Regions from separate parts of the Streptomyces sp. NPDC058864 genome, predicted to be linked through region 3. Evidence: riboswitches for the same ligand, from Rfam matches in the RefSeq annotation. Region 3 holds a riboswitch; each other region holds the start of a gene.

Evidence for each region. Region 3 has a riboswitch for thiamine pyrophosphate ahead of thiO (glycine oxidase ThiO). Riboswitches for the same ligand answer to the same signal wherever they lie in the genome.
Region 1: linked by a shared signal. The riboswitch ahead of ACFW3D_RS20640 (purine-cytosine permease family protein) and the one ahead of thiO (glycine oxidase ThiO) in region 3 are both predicted to bind thiamine pyrophosphate.
Region 2: linked by a shared signal. The riboswitch ahead of ACFW3D_RS16630 (thiamine ABC transporter substrate-binding protein) and the one ahead of thiO (glycine oxidase ThiO) in region 3 are both predicted to bind thiamine pyrophosphate.

What each region holds. Positions count from the first base shown of each region.
Region 1 covers NZ_JBHYMQ010000025.1:85,854-89,105, forward strand. The annotation lists gene ACFW3D_RS20630 (VOC family protein) at 1-346, opposite strand, end outside; gene ACFW3D_RS20635 (hypothetical protein) at 431-1,042, opposite strand; TPP riboswitch at 1,255-1,349, shown strand; gene ACFW3D_RS20640 (purine-cytosine permease family protein) at 1,341-2,753, shown strand; gene thiM (hydroxyethylthiazole kinase) at 2,835-3,252, shown strand, end outside.
Region 2 covers NZ_JBHYMQ010000018.1:41,061-44,312, reverse strand. The annotation lists gene ACFW3D_RS16640 (DUF4396 domain-containing protein) at 1-372, opposite strand, end outside; gene rlmN (dual-specificity RNA methyltransferase RlmN) at 799-1,905, shown strand; TPP riboswitch at 1,973-2,077, shown strand; gene ACFW3D_RS16630 (thiamine ABC transporter substrate-binding protein) at 2,069-3,160, shown strand; gene ACFW3D_RS16625 (ABC transporter permease) at 3,229-3,252, shown strand, end outside.
Region 3 covers NZ_JBHYMQ010000036.1:36,126-39,377, forward strand. The annotation lists gene ACFW3D_RS25110 (thiazole synthase) at 1-537, opposite strand, end outside; gene thiS (sulfur carrier protein ThiS) at 542-760, opposite strand; gene thiO (glycine oxidase ThiO) at 757-1,905, opposite strand; TPP riboswitch at 1,901-2,014, opposite strand; gene ACFW3D_RS25125 (NAD(P)/FAD-dependent oxidoreductase) at 2,097-3,252, shown strand, end outside.

The DNA.
Region 1 (3,252 bases), on a different contig from region 3:
TGGCGCCGAGCGCGACCAGTCGCGCGCACTCGGCTTCGAGCACGGCGAGGCGCTCGTCCCCCACCAGCCCGGTGCCGACCCGGACGTCGAGATGCACCCGATTCTTGGCGGTCTTGCCTTCGGGGACACGCTGGAAGTACAGGCGGGGGCCCACGCCCGAGGGATCACTGCAGGCGGACCATGAACTCTGCTCGGCAGGAGGCAGGGTGCGGTTGTAGTCGTCCCAGGTGGCGAACCCCTCCGGAGGGGACGGCATGACATACCCCAGCACCTCGCACCAGAAGCGGGCGACGCGCTCGGGTTCCGCGCAGTCAAAGGTGACTTGGAACTTCTTGATCGCTGACATCGGCGCACCATAGCAGGCGGCCCCCGCCGTGAGACCCGGGCCACCGGACCTGTGCCCCAGGCGGGCCGGTACGGCCGCGGGTCCCTAGTCCGAACCGTCCGGCCGGGACAGGGGGACGTACAAGGCCTCACGCAGTCGGGCCGTCATGCCGACGCTCAGGCCCATCCTTGCGTGCTTGACCTCCCGGGCGAATACCGCGATCCGGTCGAGGTCTCGCAACTGCCGCCGCAACTCCTCCGCGAGTGATTGTTCGAGGTCGCCCTCGTCGTCGTCGCTCTCGTACATCAGCTGATCCATGGCTTCGACGGCTCGGCCGCTCACCCAGATCGCGAAGTCCGCACAGCCGTGCATATAGGTCTCGGCGGCGTGGAGCACCGCAGCGGCAGCGGAGTCGTCAGCATCGTCAGGGCCGTCCTGCCCGTCGTTGTGGCAGAAGTCGCTCAGGTAGAACGAGCCAAGCCCGCGTTTGATCTCCGCAAAGGCCGTCGAGTCGCCGAGGGCGGCTTCCCACAGGGCGTTGAGCAGCGGCCGGAGACTCAAGGTGAACTCGAACCGGTCCTCCTTCGGCAGCCGCTCATGCGTCCGCATCAGGCGTTCTGCAACTGCCACTGCGAACAGAACGCGCTCACCGTCCGATGCGGCGGTCAACCTCTCGGACACCCTTGCGTCCAGGTCCTTCCACGTCTCCTGCGTCACAGCCGTGGCTCTCTTCCGTGGTGTTCAGCCGATCGGCGCAGACTGTACCTCCGGATGCGTCCGGCGCCTTCTCTCCCGCTGGGAGCACCCTCATTCGCGCGGGAAGGAACGGGTCGGCGGAGCCGCCTTCCCGGCTGAGCCGCGGGCGATGCCCGCCCGCGCGGTTCCGCCCCATCGACGCGCCGGGCTCCGCCGTCGGGTTAGTCTGTGCCCTACCGGACACGGGGTGCCCCATTCGGGGGCTGAGATCACACCCGTCGAACCTGAACCAGTTCGCACTGGCGGAGGGATGTCTTCCATGCCATTGGCGCATGTTTCCGGCGGTCTGCCCGCCGACGGCCGACCCACAGTCTTCGACGGGCGCATGCCGGTGGCCGCCGGCGATCTGCGGATCGAGGCGCACGGCATTCAGCCGGTCCCGGAGAGCAACCGCTACGGCGGCCCGGGGCGCCTGTTCACCGTGTGGTTCGCCCCCAACCTCACCATGACGGGCGTGTTCACCGGCACCATCGGCATAGCCCTCGGCCTGGACTTCGCCACCGCACTCGCGGCCGTGGTGCTGGGCACCGTGGTCGGCGCGATACCCACCGCCTATCTGGGCACATGGGGGAGCCGGACCGGCGCGGGGCAGCTGCCGCTGGCCCGGCTCGCGTTCGGCGGGGCCGTCGCGGTGCCGGGCGTCCTGCAGTGGGTGTCCTCGGTCGCCTGGGACGCGCTGATCGGGCTGTTCGGCGGGGACGCACTGGCGCGGCTGTGCGGCTGGCCGTTCTGGCTCGGGGTCCTGGTCATGATGCTCGCCCAGGGCGCTCTCGGCGTCCTGGGCTACGAGGCGATCCACCGGCTCCAGATCGTCATGACGTTCGTGCTCGCCGCCGCGTTCGCGCTGATCGCCTGGAAGTTGCTCGACGGCGTCCACCCCGCGGTCACCGGCTCCGCCCATGGCGCCGACCGGGGCGGGGCGTTCGTCCTGACGAGCACCATCGCGTTGAGCCTGGCCCTTTCCTGGGCGCCGTACGCCAGCGACTTCAGCCGGTACCTGCCCAGGACGACTTCCGGCCCGCGCATGTTCTGGTACACCCTGGCGGGCCTGGTGGTGTCGTTCGTGGGCGTCCAGGCCCTCGGGCTGTGGGGCGCGTCCGTCCTGACCGACCAGACCGCCGCGGGCGTGGCCAAGCTGCTGGGCGGCGGGCCACTGGGGGAGTTCGGGCTGCTCGCCGTGGCTCTGGCGGCCCTGTGCAGCAACGCCATGAACGACTACAGCGGATCCCTGGCCCTGCAGACCGTCGGTGTACGCGTTCCCCGCCCGGCCGCGGCCGCTTTCGCCGCGCTACTGGGCTTCCCCCTCGTGCTGTGGATGCACGCGGCCGACACCACCGCCCGCTTCCAGAACGTGCTGCTGTTCGTCGGCTACTGGATTCCCGGGTTCGTGGCGATCGTCATCGTCGACTGGCTGGCCCGGGCACGGGCGCGGGCGGGCGCGGAGATCGACCTCGATGCCGAGACGGGCCGGCCGCAGCCCGGCTGGGCCGCCGTCGTCGCGTTCGTGGCCGCCTTCGGCGCGGCGGTGCCGTTCATGGACACCAGCCTGTACGTCGGCCCCGTGGCGGAGGCCCTGCACGGCGCGGACCTCTCCTACTACGTGGCGTTCCTCGTGGCCCTCGGGGTGTACACCCCGCTGCGCCTGCGTCTGCGCCGTCATCCGCGGCCCTGAGCCGTCGCGCCCCGCCTTTCCCGTCGCCCGGAACCGCCGCCGGCGCCCGTACACCGTCCGTCCTCCAAGGAGCGAGTCCGCATGCCCCCGACTTCCGCCGATCACACCGCCTTCGCCGCGCAGGCGCTCTCGCGCGTACGGGCCCACTCGCCGCTCGTCCAGTGCCTGACCAATTCGGTGGTGACCGGGTTCACCGCCAACGTCCTGCTGGCGCTGGGTGCTTCACCCGCCATGGTCGACATACCGGGGGAGGCCGGACCGTTCGCCGAGGTCGCCTCGGGCGTCCTGGTCAATCTCGGCACCCCGCACGCCGAGCAGCGCTCCGCCATGGCCGAGGCCGCACGGGCGGCTGCCGCGGCCGGCACCGCGTGGGTGCTCGACCCGGTGGCCGTCGGCGCACTGCCCGTGCGCACCGCGCTGGCGCGCGAGCTCCTGGAACTGCGGCCGACGGTCGTGCGGGGCAACGCCTCGGAGATCATCGCGCTGGCGGGAGCGGGCG
Region 2 (3,252 bases), on a different contig from region 3:
GAACACGGTCCAGCCGAACAGGAATCCGAGTGCGTACTCGCACAGGACCTCGGCCCACATCGCCAGGCCGGCCCCCGACGTGAGGGCCTTCGCGGCGAGGATGCCGATCCCGTCGCCGGCCACGCAATGCATCGTGGAACCCACCACCTGCCGCCACTTCGCAGAGACGTACTGCTCATGGGTGCCCGGCAGCGGTTCCCGGCAGCTCAACACGTACAGCAACGCCCCGAACAGCCCGCTGAATGCGGTGACGATCACAAAGCCCCACTTCATGACCGTGGACTCCGGTGTCGTGCGGATGTCGATGGCCACGAACAGCACACCGATCGCGACCTGGATGAACCACAGGAGCATGACGCCCTCGATGAGCATCGTCGCCTCCTCCCGAGCTGTCCTCGGCGCTTCATCTCGCGGAACGGCCGAGCACTGCCCGGGCCGATTCCGGCCTTCGTCAGCAGCTCCGGGTCACCGGACAGCTCATGCCGTTCCGAGTCCTCTTTGCACGCTTGCACGCGTACACAGCTCGCGCCACGCGGCATCCGACCCGGGACCCCCGGCCTCTTCATTTGCCGTCGTGCAGAACGCGGAGATCACGACGCCGATGTTCGTGGAAGCCTGCCCACGTGAAAGGCGACGGTGGCGGCAGCCTGCCGCCGTCAGGTCCGGGAAAGCGCACGAGGCCGGGCCGTACCCGGGCCGTGGACGGGTGCCGGCGTCGCCAGGGGACGTCTGAGGGTGACGGGAGCCTCACGCATCCGACCTGGGGCCGCCCAATCGATCTGCGACACTGGACGCACCATGCCTGCACCCGGAGAACTCACATTCGTCGCGCCGCGCGGAGCCAAGAGGCCGCCGCGGCACCTTGCCGATCTCTCGCCCGAGGAGCGCCGGGAGGCGGTCGCGGAGCTGGGGGAGAAGCCGTTCCGCGCCAAGCAGCTGTCGCAGCACTATTTCGCGCGGTACGCGGACGACCCCGCCGCCTGGACGGACATCCCGGCGGCGGCGCGGGGGAAGCTGGCGGAGGGGCTGCTGCCGGACCTGATGTCGGTGGTGAGGCACAGCAGCACCGACAACGACACGACGCGCAAGACGCTGTGGCGGCTGTTCGACGGGACCCTGGTCGAGTCGGTGCTGATGCGCTACCCGGACCGGGTGACGATGTGCATCAGCTCCCAGGCGGGCTGCGGCATGAACTGCCCGTTCTGCGCCACCGGCCAGGCCGGGCTGGACCGGAACCTGTCGACCGGGGAGATCGTGCACCAGATCGTGGCGGGCATGCGCTCGCTGCGGGACGGGGAGATCCCGGGCGGCCCGGCGCGGCTGTCGAACATCGTGTTCATGGGCATGGGCGAGCCGCTCGCGAACTACAAGCGTGTCGTCGGCGCCATCCGCCGGCTGACCGACCCGGAGCCGGACGGGCTGGGGCTGTCCCAGCGGGGCATCACCGTGTCGACGGTCGGGCTGGTCCCGGCGATGCTGCGCTTCGCCGACGAGGGCTTCAAGTGCCGGCTCGCGGTGTCGCTGCACGCGCCCGACGACGAGCTGCGCGACACCCTGGTGCCGGTGAACACCCGCTGGAAGGTGCGCGAGGTGCTGGACGCCGCCTGGCACTACGCGGACGTGTCCGGGCGCCGGGTCTCCATCGAGTACGCGCTGATCAGGGATATCAACGACCAGGCGTGGCGGGCCGACCTGCTGGGCCGGCTGCTCAAGGGTCGCCGGGTGCACGTCAACCTGATCCCGCTCAACCCGACCCCCGGCTCGAAGTGGACGGCCTCGCGGCCCGAGGACGAGCGGGCGTTCGTGGCGGCGCTGGAGGCGCACGGCGTGCCGGTGACCGTCCGGGACACCCGGGGGCAGGAGATCGACGGCGCCTGCGGTCAGCTGGCGGCTTCCGAGCGCTGACCTGCGCTTGCTATGGTGACGGTCGTTTGCGGCCGTTTGCCGCGACATCACGCACATCACACAAAAGAACATCCGACAGGGGAGCGCACAGAGCGCTGAGAGTGCGGCACGGCCGCAGACCCTCGGACCTGATCCGGGTCATACCGGCGTAGGGAGTCACCACATGAGCACCACCCGTCGGCGTGTGGCCGGCACCGCACTGGCCGTCGCGCTCGGAGCGAGCGCGCTCGCCGCCTGCGGCAGCGACAGCGGGGACACCGCCAAGGACAAGGGCGGTGCCACCTCCAAGACCGTCACCCTGGTCAGCCACGACTCCTTCGCCGCGTCGAAGGACGTGCTGAAGGCGTTCACCGAGCAGACCGGCTACACCGTCAAGGTGCTGCGCGGCGGCGACGCCGGCGCCGCGGTCAACCAGGCCGTGCTGTCCAAGGGCAACCCGCAGGGCGACGTCTTCTTCGGCGTCGACAACACCCTGCTGTCCCGGGCCCTCGACAACGACCTGTTCGAGCCCTACGAGGCCAAGGACCTCGACAAAGTGCCCACCGCGCTCCAGCTGGACGCCGCGAAGCACCGCGTCACCCCGATCGACTTCGGCGACGTCTGCGTCAACTACGACCGGAAGTACTTCACCGAGCACAAGCTCCCCGTGCCGGAGAGCCTCGACGACCTCGTCAAGCCCGCGTACAAGGACCTGCTGGTCACCGAGAACGCCGCCACCTCCTCCCCGGGGCTCGCCTTCCTCCTCGCCACCACCGCGAAGTACGGCGACGGGGGCTGGGAGGACTACTGGAAGAAGCTCAAGGCGAACGGCGTCCAGGTCGTCGACGGCTGGGAGCAGGCGTACTACGACACCTTCTCCGGCGCCGGCGGCGGCAAGGGCGACAGGCCGCTGGTCGTCTCGTACGCCTCCAGCCCGCCCGCCGAGGTGCTCGGGCTGAAGACGCAGCCCGAGCAGGGGCCGACCGGTGTCGCGACCGGCACCTGCTTCCGGCAGGTGGAGTTCGCCGGGCTGCTGAACGGCGCGAAGAACACCGAGGGCGGAAAGGCGCTCGTCGACTTCCTGCTGAGCCGCGCCTTCCAGGAGGACATGCCGCTCAACATGTTCGTCAACCCCGCCCGCGGCGACGCCAAGCTGCCCGAGGTCTTCACCAAGTACGCGCCGGTCGTCGCGGAACCGGCCACCGTCGCCCCGGAGAAGATCGCCGGGAACCGGGAGCAGTGGGTCAAGTCGTGGTCCTCGCTCGTGCTGAAGTAACGAAGACCGCCGGGGGCAGGCGCGCCCGGGCCGCGGCCGTCCGGCCGCTCGCCGTACGGCTCGGCCTGATGGCCGTGCCGGTCGCGTTCTTC
Region 3 (3,252 bases):
CACCGTCGCCCGCTCGACGATCAGCTCGAAGTTGTGCGGGTTGCGGATGCCGAGCCCCGATCCGATGGGCGAGCCCAGCGGCATGATCGCCGCGCAGCCCACGTCCTCCAGCTTCCGGGCGAGCACCGGGTCGTCGTTCGTGTACGGGAGCACCGTGAAACCGTCGTCCACCAGGGTCTCCGCCGCGTCCAGCAACTCCACCGGGTCCGGCAGCAGGGTGCGCTCGTCGGCGATCACCTCCAGCTTCACCCAGTCCGTGCCCAGCGCCTCCCGTGCCAGGCGGGCGGTGAGCACGGCCTCGCCCGCCGTGTAGCAACCGGCGGTGTTCGGCAGCACGCGGATGCCGTGCCGGGCGAGCACGGACAGCACGGACCCCTTGACCGTCGGGTCCAGCCGCCGCATCGCGACCGTGGTCAGTTCGGTGCCGGAGGCGAGCAGCGCCTGCTCCATGATCTCCAGGCTGGGCGCACCGCCCGTGCCCATGATCAGCCGGGAGCCGAAGGCGGTGCCGCCGATGGTCAGCGGGTCGTCGGCCATGGGGTCAGCCTCCCTGGACTGCGGTGAGGACCTCGACGCGGTCGCCGTGGCGGAGCGGGGTCGCCGGCCACTGCGCGCGGGGGACGACGGTCTCGTTGAGCGCGGCCGCCACCCCGGACGGGGCGGCCGTCAGGGTCGCGACCAGGCGGTCGAGGGTGACGCCCTCGGCGACCTCCCGCGCCTCGCCGTTGACGGAGACGGACAGAAGGAGGGGCGCGGTCATGCGTGCTGCTCCTGGAGGGCGAAACGGTCGGGGGAGAAGGGCCGGGCCTGCGCGGGGACCTCCGAACCGGTGAGGACCTCGGCCATCACGTCGCCGGTCAGCGGGGTCAGCAGCACACCGTTGCGGTGGTGCCCGGTGGCGAGCACCAGTCCGTCCAGCGCGCCGCGGCCGAGCAGCGGGGCGTTGTCGGGGGTGCCGGGGCGCAGGCCCGCCTGCGTCCCGGTCAGCGGGAGTTCGGTGATGCCGGGGAGCAATTCGTGGGCGTCGCGCAGCAGTTCGTACACGCCGCCGGCGGTGACGGTGGTGTCCCAGCCCATCTCCTCGCTGGTCGCGCCGACGACCAGTTCGCCGTTCTCGCGCGGCACCAGGTAGACGTGGCCGCCGCGCACCACGGCCCGTACCGTCCGCGACAGGAACGGCGCGTAGGCCGGCGGCACCCGCAGCCGCAGCACCTGCCCCTTCACCGGCCGTACGGGCGGCAGCACCCGTGCGGGCAGCCCCTCGATCCGGCCGCTGAGGCTGCCGGCCGCCAGCACCACCTGCCCGGCGGCGACCCGGCTGCCGTCCTCCAGGACGACCCCATGCGCGCGGTCGCCCGTGACCTCCACCCGGGCCACCCGCGACCGCCGGAACTCCACCCCGGACAGCTCGCAGGCGCGCACCAGCGCCGCGGCCAGCCGTCGCGGGTCGACCTGGTGGTCGCCGTCGACCCGCAGCCCGCCATGCACGCCGGGGGCGAGCATCGGCTCCAGCCGGCGGCACTCGCGGCCGCCGAGCCGCTCCGAGGCCAGGCCCAAGGACTGCTGGAAGGCGTGGAGTTCGCGCAGCTGCGCGCGGTCGTCCGCGTCGAGGGCGACGGCGAGGGTGCCGCAGGTGCGGTACCCGACGTCGAGCCCCGTGGTCTCCTCCAGCTCGGCCACGAAGGACGGATAGCGCCGCGCCGCCGCGAGGTTGAGCTCCAGCAGCGCCTGCTCGCCGTACTGCACCTCCGTCACCGGGGCCAGCATCCCCGCGGCCACCTGGGCGGCCCCGCCGCCCGGTTCGGGGTCCGTGACCGCCGTCCGCAGACCGCGCCCGCCGGCCCGCCACGCGGTGACCAACCCGATGATCCCGCCGCCGATCACGACGACGTCATGACGCCGCATGATGTTCCGCTCCTCCCTTCGCCGGCATGACCCGGATCAGGTTCGTACGGTCGGCGGCCGCTCCAGCCGCCCTCTCAGCCCGGTGCGCCGGGCTCCCGCGAGTACTCCTGAACCACCTTAGTACGCACCATCCGCGGCGAGTAGGGCACCGGTACCGGCCTGCGAGCGGTCGGCGGCGTTACGGTGATCGCGTGACCAGCAGCAGCGAGCAGCGTGTCGTCGTCGTCGGGGCCGGGATGGCCGGAGTGCAGACCGCCGTGTCCCTGCGCGAACAGGGGTGGGGCGGGACGATCACGCTGATCGGCGCGGAGCCGCACGCCCCTTACGACCGGCCGCCGCTGTCCAAGGGCGTGCTCTTCGGCGCCGAGGAGGGCCCGGCGCTGGACGTCGACTTCGCGGGCATCGGCGTCGAACTTCTGCTCGGGCGGCACGCGAGGGCCCTGCTCCCCGGCGAACGGCAGGTCCTGACCGACGGCGGGCCGGTCGGCTACGACAAGCTCGTCCTGGCCAGCGGCGCCGAGCCGGTCATGCTCCCGGGCAGCGAGGGCACGCCCGGCGTGCACGTGCTGCGCACCCTGGACGACGCCACCGCGCTGCGCCCGGTGCTGGAGGGCCGGCACCGGGTCGTGGTGGTCGGCGCGGGCTGGATCGGCGCCGAGTTCGCCACCGCGGCACGTCACGCCGGGTGTGAGGTGACCGTCGTGGAGGCCGCCGACCGCCCGCTCGCCGGGGTGCTTCCGGCCCGCATCGCCGAACGGATGCGCGGCTGGTACGCGGAGGAGGGCGTCGAGCTGCGCACCGGCGCGGTCGTCTCCTCCGTCGAGCCGAACGCGGTGCACCTCGCCGACGGCAGCGTGCTCGCCGCCGAGGCGGTCGTCGTCGGGATCGGCGCCCGGCCCGCCACCGGCTGGCTGGCCGGTTCCGGCGTCGAGTTGGGGCCGGACCGTTCCGTCCTCGCCGACGACCGGCTGCGCACCTCGGTGCCGGACGTGTACGCCGTGGGGGACTGCGCCTCCTTCCCGTCGGCGCGGTACGGGGAGCGGCTGCTGATCCACCACTGGGACAACGCGGTGCAGGGGCCGCGCACGGCCGCCGCGAACATCCTGGGCGGCGACGAACCCTACGACCCCGTGCCCTACTTCTGGTCGGAGCAGTTCGGGCGGTTCGTGCAGTACGCCGGCCACCACGTGGACTCCGACCCCATGCTGCTGCGCGGTGACCCGGACGGGCCCGCCTGGTCGGTGCTGTGGCTGCGAGACGGCCAGCTGGTCGCGCTGTTCGCCGTCGGGCGGCCCCGTGACCTGGCGCAGGCGCGCAAGCTCATCGCCCGCGGCGCCCACCTGGACG